DNA from 4 places in the Kitasatospora sp. NPDC088351 genome. Region 1 is predicted to be linked to each of the others. Evidence: riboswitches for the same ligand, from Rfam matches in the RefSeq annotation. Region 1 holds a riboswitch; each other region holds the start of a gene.
What was found. Region 1 has a riboswitch for cyclic di-AMP ahead of AB0P06_RS12785 (NlpC/P60 family protein). Riboswitches for the same ligand answer to the same signal wherever they lie in the genome.
Positions count from the first base shown of each region.

Region 2: it holds a riboswitch for cyclic di-AMP, as region 1 does, so the genes downstream of both, AB0P06_RS33170 (transglycosylase family protein) here and AB0P06_RS12785 (NlpC/P60 family protein) in region 1, are expected to answer to the same signal.
Region 3: it holds a riboswitch for cyclic di-AMP, as region 1 does, so the genes downstream of both, AB0P06_RS11910 (transglycosylase family protein) here and AB0P06_RS12785 (NlpC/P60 family protein) in region 1, are expected to answer to the same signal.
Region 4: it holds a riboswitch for cyclic di-AMP, as region 1 does, so the genes downstream of both, AB0P06_RS20205 (LysM peptidoglycan-binding domain-containing M23 family metallopeptidase) here and AB0P06_RS12785 (NlpC/P60 family protein) in region 1, are expected to answer to the same signal.

Region 1 is NZ_JBFBIL010000013.1:8,502-13,181, forward strand. Features, by position in the region: gene AB0P06_RS12775 (NYN domain-containing protein) at 1-1,212, shown strand, start outside; gene AB0P06_RS12780 (NlpC/P60 family protein) at 1,414-2,451, shown strand; cyclic di-AMP (ydaO/yuaA leader) riboswitch at 2,809-2,963, shown strand; gene AB0P06_RS12785 (NlpC/P60 family protein) at 2,974-4,140, shown strand; gene AB0P06_RS12790 (NlpC/P60 family protein) at 4,366-4,680, shown strand, end outside.
Region 2 is NZ_JBFBIL010000076.1:13,501-18,180, reverse strand. Features, by position in the region: gene AB0P06_RS33185 (glycoside hydrolase family 13 protein) at 1-93, shown strand, start outside; gene AB0P06_RS33180 (LacI family DNA-binding transcriptional regulator) at 119-1,138, shown strand; gene AB0P06_RS33175 (hypothetical protein) at 1,197-1,397, opposite strand; gene AB0P06_RS33170 (transglycosylase family protein) at 1,583-2,851, opposite strand; cyclic di-AMP (ydaO/yuaA leader) riboswitch at 2,838-3,008, opposite strand; gene AB0P06_RS33165 (hypothetical protein) at 3,717-4,680, shown strand, end outside.
Region 3 is NZ_JBFBIL010000011.1:155,487-160,166, reverse strand. Features, by position in the region: gene AB0P06_RS11920 (septum formation initiator family protein) at 1-102, opposite strand, end outside; gene eno (phosphopyruvate hydratase) at 242-1,528, opposite strand; gene AB0P06_RS11910 (transglycosylase family protein) at 1,772-2,662, opposite strand; cyclic di-AMP (ydaO/yuaA leader) riboswitch at 2,668-2,839, opposite strand; gene AB0P06_RS11905 (cytochrome P450) at 3,064-4,332, opposite strand; gene AB0P06_RS11900 (SDR family NAD(P)-dependent oxidoreductase) at 4,489-4,680, shown strand, end outside.
Region 4 is NZ_JBFBIL010000027.1:57,990-62,669, reverse strand. Features, by position in the region: gene purB (adenylosuccinate lyase) at 1-503, shown strand, start outside; gene AB0P06_RS20210 (MFS transporter) at 545-2,089, opposite strand; cyclic di-AMP (ydaO/yuaA leader) riboswitch at 2,401-2,559, shown strand; gene AB0P06_RS20205 (LysM peptidoglycan-binding domain-containing M23 family metallopeptidase) at 2,563-3,531, shown strand; gene AB0P06_RS20200 (DUF2470 domain-containing protein) at 3,768-4,499, opposite strand; gene AB0P06_RS20195 (MFS transporter) at 4,669-4,680, shown strand, end outside.

The DNA of each region.
Region 1 (4,680 bases):
CAGAGCCTGCGGCAGTACGCCAAGTTCACGCCGGCCCGGCGGGCCAAGTACGCGGCCACCGCGCTGGCCGCCGCACTGGAGTCGGAGCCGGCCTTCCGGCTCCGGATAGCGGAGCGGCTGCGGCTGGGCCAGCCGGACCTGGTGAAGGCGCTGGAGGCGGGCCATGTGCCCGGCGCCGCCGACCCGATGGACGTGGCGGCCGCCGCCTATCTGGTGCGGTCGGCGGGCTGGAGCCGGCTGGTCGCCGAGGCGGGGGAGCAGGCCGAGCGGGCCGGCGCCGAGGGCGCCGCCGCCGAGGCGGCCCGGCTGGCGGAGAAGCTGCAGGCGGAGCTGGCGGAGGTACGGGCCTCCGCCCGGGCGGACCTGGACCGGCAGCGGGCCGAGTCGGAGGACGTCCGCAAGGAGGCCGAGTCGCTGCGCAAGAAGGTGCGGTCGCTGGAGAGCGACACCCGCCGGGCGCAGGCGGAGACCCGCCGGGTCACCGCCGAGCTGGAGGCGCTGAGGACGCAGGCGGCCGCCGAGCGCAGCGCGGGTGAGAGTGAGGCCCGGCGGCTGCGGCACCGGATCTCCGAACTGGAGACCGCCGCCGAGCAGGGCCGCCGTTCGGCCCGCGAGGGGCGCAGCGTCGAGGACATGCGGCTGCGGCTGCTGCTGGACACCGTGCTGCAGTCGGCGCAGGGCCTGCAGCGGGAGCTGGCGCTGCCGGTCTCCCAGATCCGCCCGGCGGACCTGGTGGAGGCGGTGGTGCCGGGCTCGGCCTCGCCGCACGACGTGGCCCGGCGCGGGCTGGCGGAGGACGATCCGGCGCTGCTGGACCAGCTGCTGGCGATCCCGCAGGTGCATCTGGTGGTGGACGGCTACAACGTGACCAAGACCGGTTATCCGGCGCTGCCGCTGGAGCAGCAGCGGATCCGGTTGCTGGGTGGGCTGGCGATGCTGGCCCAGCGCACCCAGGCGGAGGTCACCTGTGTGTTCGACGGGCAGGACCTGGACGTGCCGGTGATCATGGCGCCGCCGCGCGGGGTGCGGGTGCGCTTCAGCCGGACCGGGGAGACGGCGGACGAGCTGATCCGCCGTCTGGTGCGGGCCGAGCCGCAGGGCCGGCCGGTGGTGGTGGTCTCCACCGACCGGGAGGTCGCGGAGGGCGTGCGCAAGGCGGGCGCGCGCCCCGTCGCCTCCGTCCTGCTGCTGAACCGGCTGGCCCGGCCCTGATGCCGGAGGGACCGGAGTGACCGCTGGTCAGCGCCCGGTTTGCGGCAGTGTGTGGATCCCGTGAAGTCAGGCCGCCGGTGGAGGTTCACGCCATCGGGGGAGTGGCGGAAAGCGTGGATCTTCACTAGGGTCTGGCGTCAAACCTATTTTCCGGATCCTCACTCAAACGGGTGAGTCCGTTGGAAGAAGGAACCGATCACTTTGGCCTCCCACCGCCGTCCCAAGCAGCCGAGCCGCGCGCGGGTCTCCGTGCTCACCGCTGCCGCTGCGACCGCGGTCGCCCTCTCCGCCCAGGTCGGCGCCCACGCCGCGCCCTCCCCCAAGAAGGAGGACGTGAAGGCGCAGATCGACCAGCTGAACGAGGAGCAGGAGCAGGCGGCCGAGAAGTACAACGGCGCCAAGGAGCGGGCCGACCAGCTGCGCAAGCAGGCGGACCAGCTCCAGGACCAGGTGGCCCGCGGCCAGGACCAGATGACGCAGCTTCAGGCCGGGCTGGCCGAGGTGGCGGGCGAGCAGTACCGCACCGGCGGCATCGACCCGTCCGTGCAGCTGATGCTCTCCTCCGACCCGTCGGGTTACCTGGACAAGGCCTCCAGCGTCCAGCAGGCCAGCTCCAGCCAGTCCGAGGCGCTCAAGGGCCTGCAGGACCAGCAGCGCCGCCTGGACCAGCAGAAGGCCGAGGCGGCCGCCGTCCTCGCCTCCCTGGACAGCACCACCAAGGATCTGAACCAGGCCAAGGCGGACGTCAACCAGAAGCTCAAGGAGGCCCAGACGCTGCTGAACTCGCTCAGCGCGGCCGACCGGGCCGCCCTGAAGGCGCAGCAGCAGCAGGACGACCGGGCCTCGCGCGGCAGCGAGCGCACCGACCTGAGCAGCCTGCCGCAGGCCGGCGGGTACGCCGGGGTGGCCGTCGCCAAGGCGATGAGCAAGCAGGGCTCGCCGTACGTCTGGGGTGCCATCGGGCCGAGCACCTTCGACTGCTCCGGTCTGATGGTCTGGGCGTACAAGCAGGCCAATGTCTCGTTGCCGCGCACCTCGCAGGCGCAGGCCGGCGTCGGCACCCGGGTCCCCTCGCTGGACCAGGCGCAGCCCGGTGACCTGATCATCTACCGCGACGACCGCAGCCATGTCGCGATGTACATCGGCAACGGCATGGTGGTGCACGCGCCGCACACCGGTGACGTGGTGAAGGTGATGAAGGCCGACGCGATGAAGATCAACGCCATCCGCCGGGTCTGACGGTTCGTCGATTGGGGGCAGAAGCCCCCGATCCGGACATTCCCTGATAGGTCGACACGCCCGGCCGGGCCGGCCCGCTGCTGTGATGTGGGACACGCCCCGGTCGGGCGCTCTCGACCCGCATTGTGAGTAATGATCAGCCCCGCGTGCGGTTGTGATCACATTCGGTCATATTCACAAATGAACTTGGGTATTCTTCCGTCTTTTTTCTGACAAGGATTTGAACGGATCACGGTTCTGTTACTAGGGTCATGCCTCGAACCACCGTGCAGTCGATCACCCATCCCGGGTGACGGCGGGGGTTACCGTCGAGTTCGTGAAGCAGCGGGGCAGGTGACTGCCCGACGGGGAGTCCAGCAGTCGGGGACGCTGTGGAGCGGAGCCGGGGAACCAAGTTCCTCCGGGGTGAATCGGCGCCAGGTCGACCGGTGGAACGGTCGGTGAGGCGCCGTAGGGCACGCTTCCGGCCCGAACCCGTCAGCTCACCCGGTAGGCGGACGTAGGAAGAAGGAGTCCGCCTTCGTGGCGTCCCATCGTCGTCCCAAGCCCGCCGGCCGTGCCCGCGTCTCCATCCTGACCGCAGCCGCCGCAGCGGCCGTGGCCCTCTCCGCGCAGTCGGGCGCGCACGCCGACCCGACGCCGACCAAGGATCAGGTCAAGGAGCAGGTCGACAAGCTCAACGAGCAGGCCGAGGTCGCCACCGAGCAGTACAACGGCGCCCAGGCCAAGCAGCAGGAGCTGCAGAAGCAGGTCGGCGAGCTCCAGGACAAGGTGGCCCGCCAGCAGTCGCAGGTGACCGATCTGCAGGGCGGCCTCGCCGAGATCGCCGGCGAGCAGTACCGCAACGGCGGCATATCGCCGACCGTTCAGCTGATGCTCTCCTCCAGCCCGGACAACTTCCTCACCCAGGCCGGCACCCTGACGCAGGCCGGCAGCTCGCAGTCGGGCCAGCTGAAGGAGCTCCAGGAGCAGCAGCGCAGGCTCGACCAGGACCGCACCGAGGCCCAGAACAAGCTCGGCGAGCTGGAGGCCACCACCCAGCAGCTGAAGGCGTCCAAGGAGGAGATCCAGGGCAAGCTGGCCAAGGCCCAGGAACTGCTCAACACGCTGACCGAGCAGGAGCGCGAGGCGCTGCGCGCGGCCGAGGAGAAGGCCGCCGCCGAGGCCAAGGCCAAGGCGGACGCCGCCAAGGCGACCGCGAAGGCCGAGGCCGACCGGGCATCCCGCGACAACGGCCGCGGCGACCTGGGCACCCCGTCATCCTCGCCCGTCACCAAGCCGTCGGCGTCGTCCACGCCGTCCACGTCGTCCGCGCCCAGCGCCCCGGCCGCCAACGGCTCGCGGGCCGCCGCCGCGATCGCGGCCGCCGAGAGCAAGCTCGGCGCGCCGTACGTCTACGGCGCCACCGGCCCGAACTCCTTCGACTGCTCCGGCCTCACCAGCTGGGCGTACGCCCAGGCGAACGTGTCGCTGCCGCGCACCTCGCAGGCCCAGGCCAACGCCGGCACCCGGATCGGCTCGAACATCGCCAACGCCCAGCCCGGCGACCTGGTGATCTTCTACGGCGACAACCACCACGTGGGCATCTACGTCGGTGGCGGCCAGGTCATCCACGCGCCCAAGCCCGGCGCCTCGGTCCGCTACGAGTCGGCCTCCAACATGCCGGTCTCCACCATCGTGCGGCTCTGACCCCGAGTCAGGCTTTCGCAGGCCCGGTCTCCCTCGCGGGAGGCCGGGCCTGCGGCTTTTCCGGCCGGCCGGACGCCTGTCCGATTCAGGGTCAAATATTCGGGTTGGTAGGGGTTTGGACTCGCTCGCCCGGACTCGCTAACGTCTGCCACCGGACACCCGCTTCCAGAGCCGCCCGCACCGGAGCGGCCACAGGCCGGGACGCAGAATTGGAGCCGCAGTCGGATGGCCGTGCACCGCCGTTCCCCACAGTCGGGTGCGCACACCCTCGCCCGCGCGCTGGTGCTGACCGCGGCGGCCACCACCGTCCTGGGCGTGGCCGTGGGCGGCAGCGCCCATGCCGCCCCGGGCTCACCGGACGGGCCGCAGAACCGCAAGGACGTCAAGGTGCGGATCGACCAGCTGTACGACGAGGCCGAACAGGCGTCGGAGAAGTACAACGCGGCGCTGGACGCGCAGCAGCGGCTGCAGAGCGAGGCCGGCACGCTCCAGCAGCAGATCGCCGTCGGCCAGGACGAGCTCAACCGGCTGCGCGGCGAC
Region 2 (4,680 bases), on a different contig from region 1:
CCCGGCCGGCTGCTGCTCGCCTCCGCCGACCTGGAGGTGGACGGCGGCGAGACCGTGCTGGCCCCGGACAGCACCGGCTGGTGGGCGGTCTGACGTGGTTGCAATAGGCTCTGGGACCGTGACTACGGCGCGACTCTCAGACATCGCGGCGCAGGCGGGGGTCAGCGAAGCCACCGTCTCCCGCGTACTCAACGGCAAGGCGAACGTCTCCGCCGCCACCCGGCAGACCGTGCTGGCGGCGCTGGACGTGCTCGGCTACGAGCGGCCGACCCGCCTGCGCCAGCGCAGCGCCGGACTGATCGGGCTGATCACCCCGGAGCTGAGCAACCCGATCTTCCCCGCGCTGGCCCAGGTAATCGAGCAGGTGCTGAGCCGGCACGGCTACACGCCGGTGCTCTGCACCCAGACGCCCGGCGGCTCGACCGAGGACGAACTGGTCGAGATGCTGGTCGACCGGGGCGTGGCGGGCATCGTCTTCGTCTCCGGCCTGCACGCCGACACCACCGCCGACCACGACCGGTACGCCCGGCTGGCCGGCCGGCAGGTGCCGTTCGTGCTGATCAACGGCTACAGCGAGAAGATCGACGCGCCGTTCATCTCGCCGGACGACCGGGCCGCGATGTGGATGGCCGTCCAGCACCTGGCCGAACTCGGCCACGAACGGATCGGCCTGGCGGTCGGGCAGCGGCGGTACGTACCGGTGCTGCGCAAGATCGAGGGCTTCACGGCGGCCATGCGGGCGGTGCTCGGCAAGACCCAGGAGGAGGCCGAGGACCTCGTCCACCACACGCTGTTCAGCGTGGAGGGCGGGCACGCGGCGGCCGGCGCGCTGCTCGACAAGGGCTGCACGGCGATCGTCTGCGGCAGCGACATGATGGCGCTCGGCGCGATCCGAGCGGTGCGTCAGCGGGGCCTGGCCGTCCCGCAGGACGTCTCGGTGGTCGGCTTCGACGACTCGCCGCTGATCGCCTTCACCGAGCCGCCGCTCACCACCATCCGCCAGCCGGTCGAGGCGATGGCCACCGCCGCCGTCGACGCCCTGCTGGAGGAGGTCGGTGCGAACGCCGCCCAGCGCGGGGAGTTCATGTTCCAGCCGGAGCTGGTGATGCGCGGCTCCACCGGGGCCTGCCCGCGGTGAACCGGTGCCGGGGCCCCCGGGGAGCGAACGCTCCCCGGGGGCCCCGGCCGTGCCGCGCTCAGCCCTCCTGGACGGTGGGGCGCTCCTGGTTCACCCGCTGTCCGTCGGCGGCGTCGCCGGTCCGGGTCCCGGTGCGCCGGCCCCGGGCGAGGTGGTCGCGCGGGACCAGTTCGACGGCGTCCTGCGGGTTCGTGGTGCCGGAGAGCGTCATCGCGTCGATGGCGAGATCGGCGTCGAGCGTGACGGTGACCTGGGCCATGTGACTCCTCCTCGGGTACGGAGCAGCAGCATGCCCTGCCGGCGCCCGCGTTGACCACCGGTGGCCCCGCCGGTACCCGGCCGGTGCGCGACGGCCGGGGGAGACAGGCCGAGGCCCCCGGGGAGAGCGACCAGACTCTCCCCGGGGGCCTCGGGGTCGGGGGCGTGCCGGGCACGCCCGGCGGGTCAGACCCGGCCGGCGAAGTCCGGGGCCCAGTTGGCGACGGTCTGGGTCCGCACGCCCGAGCTCGGGTTGGCGGCCTCGACGTACTTCCCGCCGCCGATGTAGATCGCGACGTGGTAGACGCCGGAGTCCTTGCCGTTGTTGGACCAGAACAGCAGGTCGCCCGGGAGCAGGCTGTCCAGCGAGACGTGGGTGCTGGCGGCGGCCTGGTCGGCGGCGACGCGCGGGACGGAGACGCCCGCGGCGCGCAGCGCGGCCTGGGTCAGACCGGAGCAGTCCCAGCCGCCGTTGCCGGTGCCGCCGTAGATGTAGGCCTGACCGACCTTCGACTGGGCGAAGGAGACGGCGGCGGCCATGCTGCCGGTGGCGGTCTGCGCCGGGGCCTGGGTCTGCGCCGGGGCGGCGGGCTTGGCGACCGGCTTGGCGGCGGGCTTGGCGGCGGGGGCCTGCGCGGCCGGGGTCTGGGCCGGGGTCTGCGCGGCCGGCTTGCCGGTGGAGGCGCCGGTGGCGCCCTGGCCGGACTGCTGGGCCTGGCCGCCCTTGCCCAGGGCGAGCTGCTGGCCTGGGTAGATGACGTGCGGACCCTGGGTCAGGGTGCCGCGGTTCAGCTCGTACAGCCGCTCCCAGCCGCCCTGGACGTTGTTCTTGTCGGCGATGGAGGAGAGCCAGTCGCCCGCGATGACGGTGTAGTCGGTCGGCTGGGCCTGGCTGCCGCCCTTGGCCTGGGCGGAGTCGGCGGGGGCCTGGCTCTTCGCCGGGGCCGGGGTCTGCGCGGGGGCCTGCGGGGCGGGCTTCGGCGCGGGGGTGGCGGCCGGGGCGGCCGGCTTGGTGGCGGCCGGCTTCGCGGCGGCCGAGGTGTCGACGGCGGCCAGGGTGCCGCCCTTGGTCAGGCCGGCCTTGACGGAGCAGACGGGCCAGGCGCCGGGGCCCTGCGAGGCGAGGACCTTCTCGGCGACCGCGATCTGCTGGGCCTTGGTGGCCTGGTGGGCCTGCGGGGCGTACGCGGTACCGCCGAAGGCGGCCCAGGTGCTGGAGGTGAACTGCAGGCCGCCGTAGAAGCCGTTGCCGGTGTTGATGGCCCAGTTGCCACCGCTCTCGCACTGGGCGACCTTGTCCCAGGTGGCGACCGGGGCGGCGGAGGCGGTGCCGGTGGTGAGGCACGGGACGGTCAGGCCGACACCCGCGACGCCGACGGCGGCGATCAGGCGGCGGGCGCGACGGGGCAGACTGGTGCCGTTGACGGGCAGCATGAAGACGCGATCCTCTCCCACGCCTGCGAGGTGAGCTGTCGGATTCGGGCTGGAGTTGCCCGGCCGCGCCGTGGCGCGGCTTCACCCCTAGCCCTGAACCGGTTTCGGGAACCGGTCCGGGGCGACTTACCTGTGGGTCCCCCGCTCCTGCCGTGGTGCGTTTCTGCGCTGCCAGCACAACCGACGGCAGGACTCGGCGTTGCGGATGGGCTGGGTTCGTGTAGCCACGAACGGGGAGCACGTTAAGCAGACTCCCGTTCAAACCGCAAACATGTGTGATGCCCGTCACGGTTTACGGGTGAGGGGTTGATTGGCTGTCCACCATGATCAGAAATGACCGATTTTCGGCAACGCCCCTGCGGCCGGACCCAACTGCCTGTGCTTCAGGACGTCAGTACCGACGCGGCCGTCCGGCGGGAGGGCTGCGCGGTGATGGCCAAGGACGAGGGCCCGCGCGCCGGGCGCCCGACCGTCAGGCCTCGGGGGGTGCACCGCCGGGCAAAACGCCGCAGAGTGGACATATCGTCCGAACGGCCCCGAACTCCCGTACGCCGCCGGACGATGCTGCGCTGGCCGGCGGTCGGCAAGGTGTTCGCCGCGGTCGGCGGCGAGGAGATCCTGCGGCGCTCGCTGACCGGGCGGACGCAGCCCGTCGCGGCCACCGGCATGCCCGGTATGCCCGGGGCCCCGGACGGCCCCACCGACGCCGCCGCGGCCCCCGCCGAGGGCGCGGGCATGGACCACCGGCCCGCCGCCCGTCGGCACCTCCGGGGCCGGGCCCGCCGCCGCACCGACCGTCGACCTGGCCGGCCGCCGCTGGTCCGACCCGGCCGGCTGGTGCGGTGCGGTACCCGGCCCGCGGAGCGCCGTCCGGATCGCCGACCGGGTGCTCCTCGACACCGATGCCACCGTGGGCTCGCTGCTGGTCGAGCCGACCGGCGCACTCACCTTCGCCGCCGACCGCACCCTCACCCTCGCCTCGGACGGCAACGTCGAGATCCGCGGCACCCTGGCACTCGCCCCCGAGGGCGCCGCCGTGCACACCGTCCGCTTCCCGTCCGTGGACGAGCGGCGCTTCCAGGGCGACGGCGCCAAGGTGGTCGACACCGACACCGACACCGACACCGGGCTCTGGGTGACCGGCGCCGGCTACCTGCGGCTGGACGGCGCGGCCAAGACCGCCTGGGTCCGCGCCGACCGCGAGCTGCGGGCCGGTGACACCTCCATCGGCCTGGCCGCCGAGCCCACCGGCTGGCTGCCCGGCGACGAACTGGCCGTCACCCCGACCGGCCCGCCCGACGCCGAGGACTTCTCCGCCCGCTACGACCTGGTCACCGTCCGGTCCGTCAGCGGATCCACCGTCACCCTGGACTCCCCGCTGAAGTACGCCCACCCCCGGGTGACCGCCGGAGGGGGCGTCACCGTCGGCGCCGAACTGCTCAACCTGACCCGCGGCGTCCGGGTCGAGGGCACCGTGAAGGGCCGCGCGCACGTCCACGTCACCGGCTCCCGGCCCGCCGACGTATGGCACGCCGCACTGCGCTGGGTGGGTCCGCGCGCCGACACCGAGAAGACCTGGAAGGGCCAGGACGGCACCGTCCCCGTCACCGCGCCCGTGCTCGGCCGGTACGGGCTGCACTTCCACATGCTCGGCGACACCACCCGGGGCACCGTCGTCGAGGGCGTGGTGGTCCGCGACGCGGGCAGCCACGCCTTCGTGCCGCACGCCAGTCACGGCATCACCTTCCGCAGCTGCGTCAGCCACGACACCTGGGAGGACGCCTCCTGGTGGGACGGCCCGTTGGACACCCGTACCCCGCAGCGCCCGTCCGACGACATCGTCCACGAGT
Region 3 (4,680 bases), on a different contig from region 1:
GGAGATGAACTGGCGGGTCGGGTAGGCGAGGATCGCCACCAGCGAGCAGAGCACCAGGACGAGGACGGTCGCCCGGCTCGTGAACCGGGGACGGGCCGCCAAGCCCGGAATCCTCCAGCCTGCCATCTCCCGATTCCCCTCCTGGTCGCGACGGTGCCCCGCCGTCCACCCTACGGGGTGAACGGCGGGGCACCGGTCAGGCGTGCGCTACCGGACGGCCGAGGGACCGGGCCGGAAGGGCTCAGCCCTCGTGCTTGAAGCGCGGGAAGGCGCCGCGGCCGGCGTACTCGGCGGCGTCGTCGAGGATCTCCTCGATGCGCAGCAGCTGGTTGTACTTGGCGACGCGCTCGGAGCGGGCCGGGGCGCCGGTCTTGATCTGGCCGCAGTTGGTGGCGACGGCCAGGTCGGCGATGGTGACGTCCTCGGTCTCACCGGAGCGGTGCGACATCATGCAGCGGTAGCCGTTGCGCTGGGCCAGCTCGACGGCGTCCAGGGTCTCGGTCAGCGAGCCGATCTGGTTCACCTTCACCAGCAGCGCGTTGGCGGTGGCGGTCTCGATGCCCTTGGCCAGGCGGACCGGGTTGGTGACGAACAGGTCGTCGCCGACCAGCTGGACCTTGTCGCCCAGCTTGACGGTCATGGCCTTCCAGCCGTCCCAGTCCGACTCGTCCAGCGGGTCCTCGATGGAGACCAGCGGGTAGGCGGCGACCAGCTCGGCGTAGTACTCGATGAGCTCGTTGGCCGAGAGCGCCTTGCCCTCGAACTGGTAGGCGCCGTCCTCGTGGAACTCGGAGGCGGCGACGTCCAGGGCGAGCGCGATGTCCTTGCCGGGGACGTAGCCGGCCTTCTGGATGGCCTCGACGATGAGGTCCAGGGCCTCGCGGTTGCTGTCCAGGTTCGGCGCGAAGCCGCCCTCGTCACCGAGGCCGGTGGACAGGCCGCGCTCCTTCAGCACGCCCTTGAGGGTGTGGTAGACCTCGACGCCCCAGCGGACGGCCTCGGAGAAGGACTCCGCGCCGATCGGGGCGATCATGAACTCCTGGATGTCGACGTTGGAGTCCGCGTGCGAGCCGCCGTTGAGGATGTTCATCATCGGGACCGGCAGGACGTGCGCGTTCGGGCCGCCCAGGTAGCGGAACAGCGGCAGGTCGCTGGCCTCGGCGGCGGCGTGCGCGACGGCCAGCGAGACGCCCAGGATGGCGTTGGCGCCGAGCGAGGACTTGTCCGGGGTGGCGTCCAGGTCGAGCATGGCCTGGTCGATCAGGCGCTGCTCGGTGGCGTCGTAGCCGACCAGCTCCGGGCCGATCTGCTCGATGACGGCCAGAACGGCCTTCTCCACGCCCTTGCCGAAGTAGCGGTTCTTGTCACCGTCGCGAAGCTCCAGCGCCTCGAAGGCGCCGGTCGAGGCACCCGACGGGACAGCGGCACGGCCGGTGCTGCCGTCGTCGAGGCCGACCTCGACCTCGACCGTGGGGTTCCCACGCGAGTCGAGAATCTCACGGGCTACGACGACATCGATGGACGGCACGAGGCATCTCCTAGCGGAAGCAGGGGTCCGGCTGACGGTGATGATGTCGGCGGGACGATTGCGGAGTCGTTACGACCAGAGCCTAACCGCACGGGCTCTCAGGGCCACGCTGACCTCGGTCCCGTCTCAGCGTGTGGCCTGCCTACCCACCGGTAGTTCACCTGGTTGCCCCATGGACGGGGCCGGAAGCGGGCGAAGGGGGCCGAATCCGGCCCCCTTCGCCCGCTGTCGCCTGTGCGGGACTCAGCCGAGGGTGAGCACCTGGCCGGGGACGATCAGGTTCGGGTTGCCGCCGACGGTGCCGCGGTTGCCGTCGTACAGCGCCTGCCAGCCGCCGGAGACGCCCTGGGCGGCGGCGATGGTGGACAGCGTGTCGCCGGACTGGACGGTGTAGCCGTGACCGCTCTTCGGCGCGGCGGCCGGGGCGCTCTGGGCGGCCGCCGGGCGGAAGTCCTGGCTCGCGGCCTGGCCGGCGTACTGCTGGTAGACGCTCTGGTGGCTGGTCCAGTACCAGGCGCCGTTGTTCTGGTACCAGTACACCTTCGCGTCGGCGTCCCAGCCAGCCTTGCCGGAGAAGCCCGGGGCCTGGGTGTTCTGCTGCGCGGGCTGGGCGGGCTTCGCGGCCGGCTGCGGGGCCTGCTGCTGGACGGGCTTCTGCGCGGGCTTCTGGGCCTGCTGCTGAACCGGCTTCGGCTGGGCCGGCTTCGGCGTGGCGGGCTTGGCGGCGGCGGAGGTGTCGACCGCGGCCGGGGCGCCGCCCTTGGTCAGGCCGGCCTTCTGGGAGCAGACCGGCCAGGCGCCCGGCCCCTGCGAGGCGAGGACCTTCTCCGCGACCGAGATCTGCTGGGCCTTGCTGGCCTGGTTGGCCTGCGCGGCGTACGCGTTGCCGCCGTACGCCTTCCAGGTGCTGGAGGTGAACTGCAGGCCGCCGTAGAAGCCGTTGCCCGTGTTGATGCTCCAGTTGCCGCCGCTCTCGCACTGGGCGACCGCGTCCCAGGTGGAGGCGGGGGCGGCCGAGGCACCGGAGGCGGTGAGGAGCGGCATCGCGAGTCCGACGCCGGCCACACCGGCGACGGCGATGGCCTTCTCGGCCTGGGTACGACGACGGTGACGGCCAGTTCCAACGAACAGCATGAAGATGTCCCTCTCCGCACGCCTGCGAGGTGAGCTGTCGGGTTCGGACCGGGAGGTGGCCCGGCCGCGTCACGCGGAACGTCTCGGCCCGCGCGGGCGGCTTCACCCCAAGCCGTGGGGGACGGCAACAAACCTGGTTCCCCCGCCCCTGCCCAAGGGTTCTGGTCGATTTCCCGTGACGCGGCGGGCAGGATTCGGCGTCCCGCGCACGAGGTCCGCAGCAGCGGACTCCAGGGAGGTTAGACAGATCATCACATCAATCACAAGCTCATATCGCCCACATCACACATAAATTACGGCCCGTGGTCATGCGCCTACCAACCGAGGTGCTATGTCCGGTTTAATGGTGATTCAGGCCACGTGGAGCGGGTCGACGGCACCCGACTGACGCGCCGGAAACCTCAGTCGACGGTCTCGGACGACGGCCTCTCCGGGGTGAATTCGACCGGCAGTTCACGAAGTCCACGCATGATCAGACCACCGCGCCACCGCAGATTCTCCGGGCTTTCGGCAAGCCGCAGATCGGGCAGCCGGGAGAGCAGCGTGGCCAGTGCGGCCCGGCCCTCCAACCGGGCCAGCGGGGCGCCGATGCAGTAGTGGATGCCGTGCCCGAAGCCGAGGTGCGGGTTGTCCGTCCGGGCCAGGTCGAGGGTGTTCTCGTCGGAGAACCGCGCCGGGTCCCGGTCCGCCGCCGCGAGCACCACCAGCACCGGGTCGCCGACCGGGATGTCCACCCCGCCGATGGTCAGCGGGGTGGTGGCGAAGCGCCAGGTGGCCAGCTCCACCGGGCCGTCGTAGCGCAGGAGTTCCTCGATGCCGGTCTCCAGCAGCGCGGTCTCGCCGCGGACGATCGAGTCCTGCAGCAGGGCCCGCTGGCCGGGGTTGCGCAGCAGCGCGTAGGTGCCGTTGCCGATCAGGTTGACGGTCGTCTCGAAGCCGGCGAAGAGCAGGATGAAGGCCATCGCCGCGGCCTCGTTCTCGGTCAGGTGCTCGCCGTGGTCACTGGCCCGGATCAGACCGGAGATCAGGTCGTCGCCGAGGTCGGCCCGCTTGCGGTGGATCAGCTCCAGCAGATACGCCCGCATCTTCCGTACCGCGCGCCCGACGCCACCGCGCTGACCGCCGCCGTGGCGGATCATCATGCCCGCCCAGTCCCGGAAGTCGTCCTGGTCCTCGGACGGCACGCCGAGCAGGTCGCAGATCGCGTAGATGGGCAGCGGGAAGGCGAACTCGTGGATCAGGTCCGCCGAGCCGCGCTCCGCGAAGCCGTCGATCAGCCGGTCGGTGAGCTGCTGCACCCGCGGCTCGAACTCGGCCACCCGGCGCGGCGTGAACGCCTTCGACACCAGCCGGCGCAGCCGGGTGTGGTCCGGCGGGTCGATGTTCAGCAGGTGCGTCATCAGATCGGCCTGCCGCTCCCCCGGAATGCCCACCCGGCCGGTGCGGTGCGCCTGCCCGCTGTGGTGGGCGGGGTTCTTGGAGAGCCTGCCGTCGGCGAGCGCCTGCCGCGCGTCCGCGTACCTGGTCACCAGCCAGGCCTCCACCCCGCTCGGCAGGGTGGTGCGGTGCACCGGCGCGTGCTCGCGCAGCCACGCGTACGCGGGGTACGGGTCGGCGGCGAACTCCCACGTGAAAAGCGGCGGGCGGGCGGAATCGGGCTGAACTGGCATGGGACGACCGTATCCGGTGGGTAAGTCCGGCCCGGCAGGCGTGAGCCTGGTCACCTGAGGGGTAATCCCTGTTGCGGAGGGTCAGGACGTGCCTACGATCCTCCAACGAAAAAATGTGGGCGACGGTGCGGTGCCGTCCACTGGAAGGAGCGCACCATGCGGGTAGCCGGGGCAGTCGTGGTCATCGCCGTACTCGACGGCGGGTCGGGTGCCGACCTCGCCCGCCGCTTCACCTCCGCCGGCGCCTCCGGGGTGCTCGTCGCCGACCTGCGGGTCGGCATCGCCGAGGACCTCGCCGCCGAGCTCGACCGGCCGGGCTGCCCGGTCGTCGGCGTCTGCGGCGACATC
Region 4 (4,680 bases), on a different contig from region 1:
CCGCCGAGCTGGGCGGCGACCAGTGGAACGAGGGCGACGTCTCCTGCTCGGTGGTCCGCCGGGTCGCGCTGCCGGACGCCTTCTTCGCCTTCGACGGCCTGCTGGAGACCTTCCTGACCGTCCTCGACGAGTTCGGCGCCTTCCCGGCCGTGATCGAGGCCGAGCTGGACCGCTACCTGCCGTTCCTGGCCACCACCAAGGTGCTGATGGGCGCGGTGCGGGCGGGCGTCGGCCGGGAGACCGGGCACGAGGTCATCAAGGAGCACGCCGTCGCCTCCGCGCTGGCGATGCGGGCCGGCGCCCGGGAGAACGAGCTGCTGGACCGGCTGGCCGCCGACGAGCGGATCCCGCTGGACCGGGCCGCCCTGGACGCGCTGCTCGCCGACCGGCTCTCCTTCACCGGTGCGGCCGGCGCCCAGGTCGCCGAGGTGGTCCGCCGGGTCGAGGCCGTCGCGGCCGCGTACCCGGAGGCCGCCAAGTACGCGCCGGGCGACATCCTCTGACGCCCCGTCTGCACTGACGCCGCGCCTGCGCCGGTGTGCCGTCAGTTCGCCGAGGGCCCTGCCGCCGTTCCGGTGGCGGGGCCCTCGGCCGTTCCGGCGTCGACGTGGCCCGGGTCGAGCGGCGGGGCGTTGGTGCCGCAGGACCACTGGCAGTCCGGCTCGGCCACCGGGCGGTGGTCCTCGGGGGCCAGCACATTGCCCCGGACGGTGGTGACGGCCACCAGCGCGCCGGCGACCAGCAGCCCGGCGCAGATCAGCATCGCGGTGTGGAAGGCCGAGTCCACCGAGGCGGGCACCCGGTAGGCCTCGCCGCTGAGACCGGCCAGGGCGGGCAGGGCGGCGACCGCGAGCAGGCCGGCGGCCCGGGCGGCGGCGTTGTTGACACCGCTGGCGATGCCCGCGTGCCGGACCTCCACCGCCGCCAGCACCGTGGCGGTCAGCGGCGCGACCAGCAGCACCATCCCGCAGCCCAGCACGGTGACGGCGGGCAGCACGTCCGCCCAGTACGAGGCGCCGGGGCCGATCCGCAGCATCAGCAGCACACCGCCCGCGCAGAGCAGCGGACCCACGGTGAGCGGCAGCCGCGGGCCGATCCGCTTGCCGAGCCGCCCGGCGCGTGCCGACAGGGCCAGCATCAGGACGGTGACCGGGATCAGGGACAGCCCGGAGACCAGCGGGGAGAACCCGGAGACCGTCTGCAACTGCACCACCAGGAGGAAGAACACTCCGCTGAAGGCCGCGTACACGCAGAGGGTGACCAGGTTCACCGCGGTGAACAGCCGGGAGGAGAAGAGGCCGAGCGGCAGCATCGGCTCCGGGCTGCGGCGCTCCACCGAGACGAAGGCCGCCCCCAGCAGCAGGCCGGCCACGCCGGTCACCCAGACGGACGCGGACACCCCTCCACCGGCCGCCGTCAGCGCGTAGGTGATCGCGCCCAGGGTCAGGGCGGCGAGCAGTGCGCCGAGGACGTCGAACCGGCCGGTCGCACTCTCGTCCCGGCTCTCCGGCACGTGCCGGGCCGCCACCGCGACCACCAGGACGGCGAGCGGGACGTTCAGCAGGAAGATCCACCGCCAGCCGGGGCCGTCCACCAGCCAGCCGCCGAGGAACGGCCCGACCGCGGCCGACACCCCGCCGAGGCCGGACCAGAGGCCGACCGCCGCCGAGCGGTCGTCCGGGTGGAAGACGGCCTGGAGCATCGCCAGTGAGCCGGGGGTGAGCAGGGCGCCGCCGATGCCCTGCACGGCGCGGGCGATGACCAGCACGCCGATGGTGGGCGCGGCGGCGCAGGCCGCCGAGGCGACGGCGAACCAGACCACGCCGATCAGGAACACCCGGCGGCGGCCGTAGCGGTCGCCGAGCGCGCCGCCGAGCAGGATCAGCCCGGCCAGGGTCAGCAGATAGGCGTTGAGCGTCCATTGCAGGGCGGCGAGGGGGGCGCCCAGATCGGCGCCGATCCGGGGCAGGGCGACGTTCACCACGGTGCCGTCGAGCATCGCCATGCTGGAGCCGAGCACCGTCGCCAGTAGTACCCAGCGACCCTGCGCGGTGCCCAGGCGCAGGGTGCCGGCCTCGGAGGTGGCCACCGCCCGATCGTGCGCCCCGCGGGCCGACGTGACAAGGGTCACCGGGGGGTGTGTCGGCGAATGGCATTCCGTAGGTGATCGCGTGCGTACTGACGCGAATATCGGCGGAGTGTCGCCGGGCGGTCGCTCCAGGTCAATGGATTGTGTGCGTACCGTGCAGCCGATCATTCGGAGTGTCACGACGCCTCGGGGCTTTGTGGTGACTTCACGTGATCGACATTGCTTAGCCCGTACGGATGGGTTTTAGTTCAGCGACCGCCCGGCCACGGCCCGGGCGGCCACCGGGTGGAACGCCTAGTCCTGCCGCTGCCCGGTGGTGCGAACTGAACTCTGTACGGCAGGAGCGGGGGACCCAAAGGTAAGTCGCCGGACCGGAATTCACGGTCCGGCTTGGGGTGAAGCCGCATTGCGGCCGGGCAACTCCAGCCCGAACCCGACAGCTCACCTCGTAGGCGTCGGAGAGGAAATCTTCCATGCCCGCACAGGCTCGTCGTATCGCCCTGCCCCGCGCCGCCCGCATCGGTATCGCCACCGCCGTCACCGGCGCCGCTTTCGCCCTTCCGCTGGTGACCGCGATCAGCGCCCAGGCCCACACCGCGCCGGCCGCGAAGCCCCGGCAGAGCAACTCCTCGACCGCCGACGCCGCCCCGGCCGCCGCCCCGCAGCAGGCCGCCCCGGCCGCCGCGCCGGTCGAGCAGAGCTACCAGGTCGTCGGCGGGGACACCCTGTCGAAGATCGCCGACGCCAAGCAGGTCGAGGGTGGCTGGCAGGCGCTGTACGAGCAGAACCGCTCGGTCGTCGGTGCCAACCCGAACCTGATCTTCCCGGGCCAGAAGCTCGCGCTCGGCGCCAAGGCCGCCGCTCCGGCCGAGGCCGCCAAGCTGGCCGCCCCGGTTGCTCCGGCCGCTCCGGCCGCCGCGCCGAAGCCGGTTCAGACCGCCAAGCCGGTCAAGCCCGCCCCGCAGACCCCGGTCCAGACCAAGATCGAGGTCGCCAAGCCCGCCACCCCGGCCCCGGTTACCGTGGCCGGCGTCGCCAGCTACGTCTCCCCGGTCGCCAGCCCGAAGCTCGGCACCGCCTACGGCGTGGCCGGCTCGATGTGGTCCTCCGGCCACCACACCGGCGCCGACTTCGTCGTCTCCACCGGCACCCCGCTGCGCGCCGTCGCGGGCGGCACCGTGGTGAAGGCCGGCAACGGCGGCGCCTACGGCAACGAGGTCGAGATCAAGCTCGCCGACGGCAAGTACGCCCAGTACGCGCACCTGTCCTCGATCGGCGTCAGGATCGGCCAGACCGTCACCGCCGGCCAGCAGATCGGCCTTTCGGGCGCGACCGGCAACGTGACCGGCCCGCACCTGCACTTCGAGATCCGCACCGGTGCGGGGTACGGCACGGACGTCAACCCGATCGCCTACCTGCGGGCGCACGGCGTCGCCATCTGATCGGGCATCAGAACCACCGCTGGGTGCGGGGCGTACGGCCACTCGGGATGGTCATGTCGGGTGACCGCTCGACCGGGTGATCGCCGCACCGACAGTGGCACCCTGGGCGCGGGACACGCCCAGTCGGCCGGCCCGGCTCGCGAGAAATCCTCTCGCGAGCCGGGCTGGCCGTTTTCGTTTTACGTGACGCCAAGGGAAGTTGACGTCTGGTCAGCCCAGTTGACCGGTGGCCTGGTTCAGATCCGGTGGGCGGGCAGCGCGCGGTGTGCGGCGGTCAGCAGCTGGTGTACCCGGTGGCCGAACTCGTCCGCGTCCCGGGCGGGTTCGGGGAAGACCAGACGGACGTCGCGATGGCCGTGCGGGTGGTCCAGGCGCAGCACCAGGCCGTACCGGTCGAGGGCCAGCGGGCGGATCCCGGGCCGCTCGGTGAGTAGGTCCGGGTCGAGCAGGCGGGTGAGCACGGCGAGCGCGTCCGGGTGGTCGTCGGCGAGGTGGGTGAGCAGGCCGGCCTCGTAGCGGGCGAGCGGGTCGGGCCCGGCGAGGGCGAGGTCGGCGCCGGTCAGCGCGGTGGTGCCGTACGGGGTGGAGAGGACGGCGTGTGCGACGTCCAGGCGCAGGTGGACGCCGAGCCCGTCGTCGGCGAGGTGGGCCAGGTGGAGCCGGCCGGCCAGGGAGAGCCGGCCGCGGACGCGGTCGCGGACGGCGACCGGGGCGATGTCGGTGAGGTCCAGGACGACGGCGAGCCCGTCCTGCGCGCGGGTGGCGGCGAGGGTGAGCGGCGCGTCGAGGGGGGCGTGGAGGCGCAGCCGGGAGCCCTGTACCGCGATCGGGGTGTCCAGCTCATGGTGCTCGCCGCAGGCGCGGATCACCACGGAGGAGGTGGCGGTGAGCAGACTGCAGACCCGTTCGGCGGCGGTGGGTTCGGGCGCCTCCGGCGCCTCGGGTGCCGTGGTGTCCACGGGGCTCATGGCTGACCTCCAGTAAGTTAGGTGAGCCTAACCTAATCGTGCCGAGGGGTACTGGCAAGCGTGGCGTATGTTCACCTAGGCAATATCCGGCGCTTGCAAGTATCTGGATGGTAGACGTATTGTCGGCGCTGGTAGTTGCACATGCAATCGTCTTGGAAAGCAGACTCTCATGCCCCTCGCG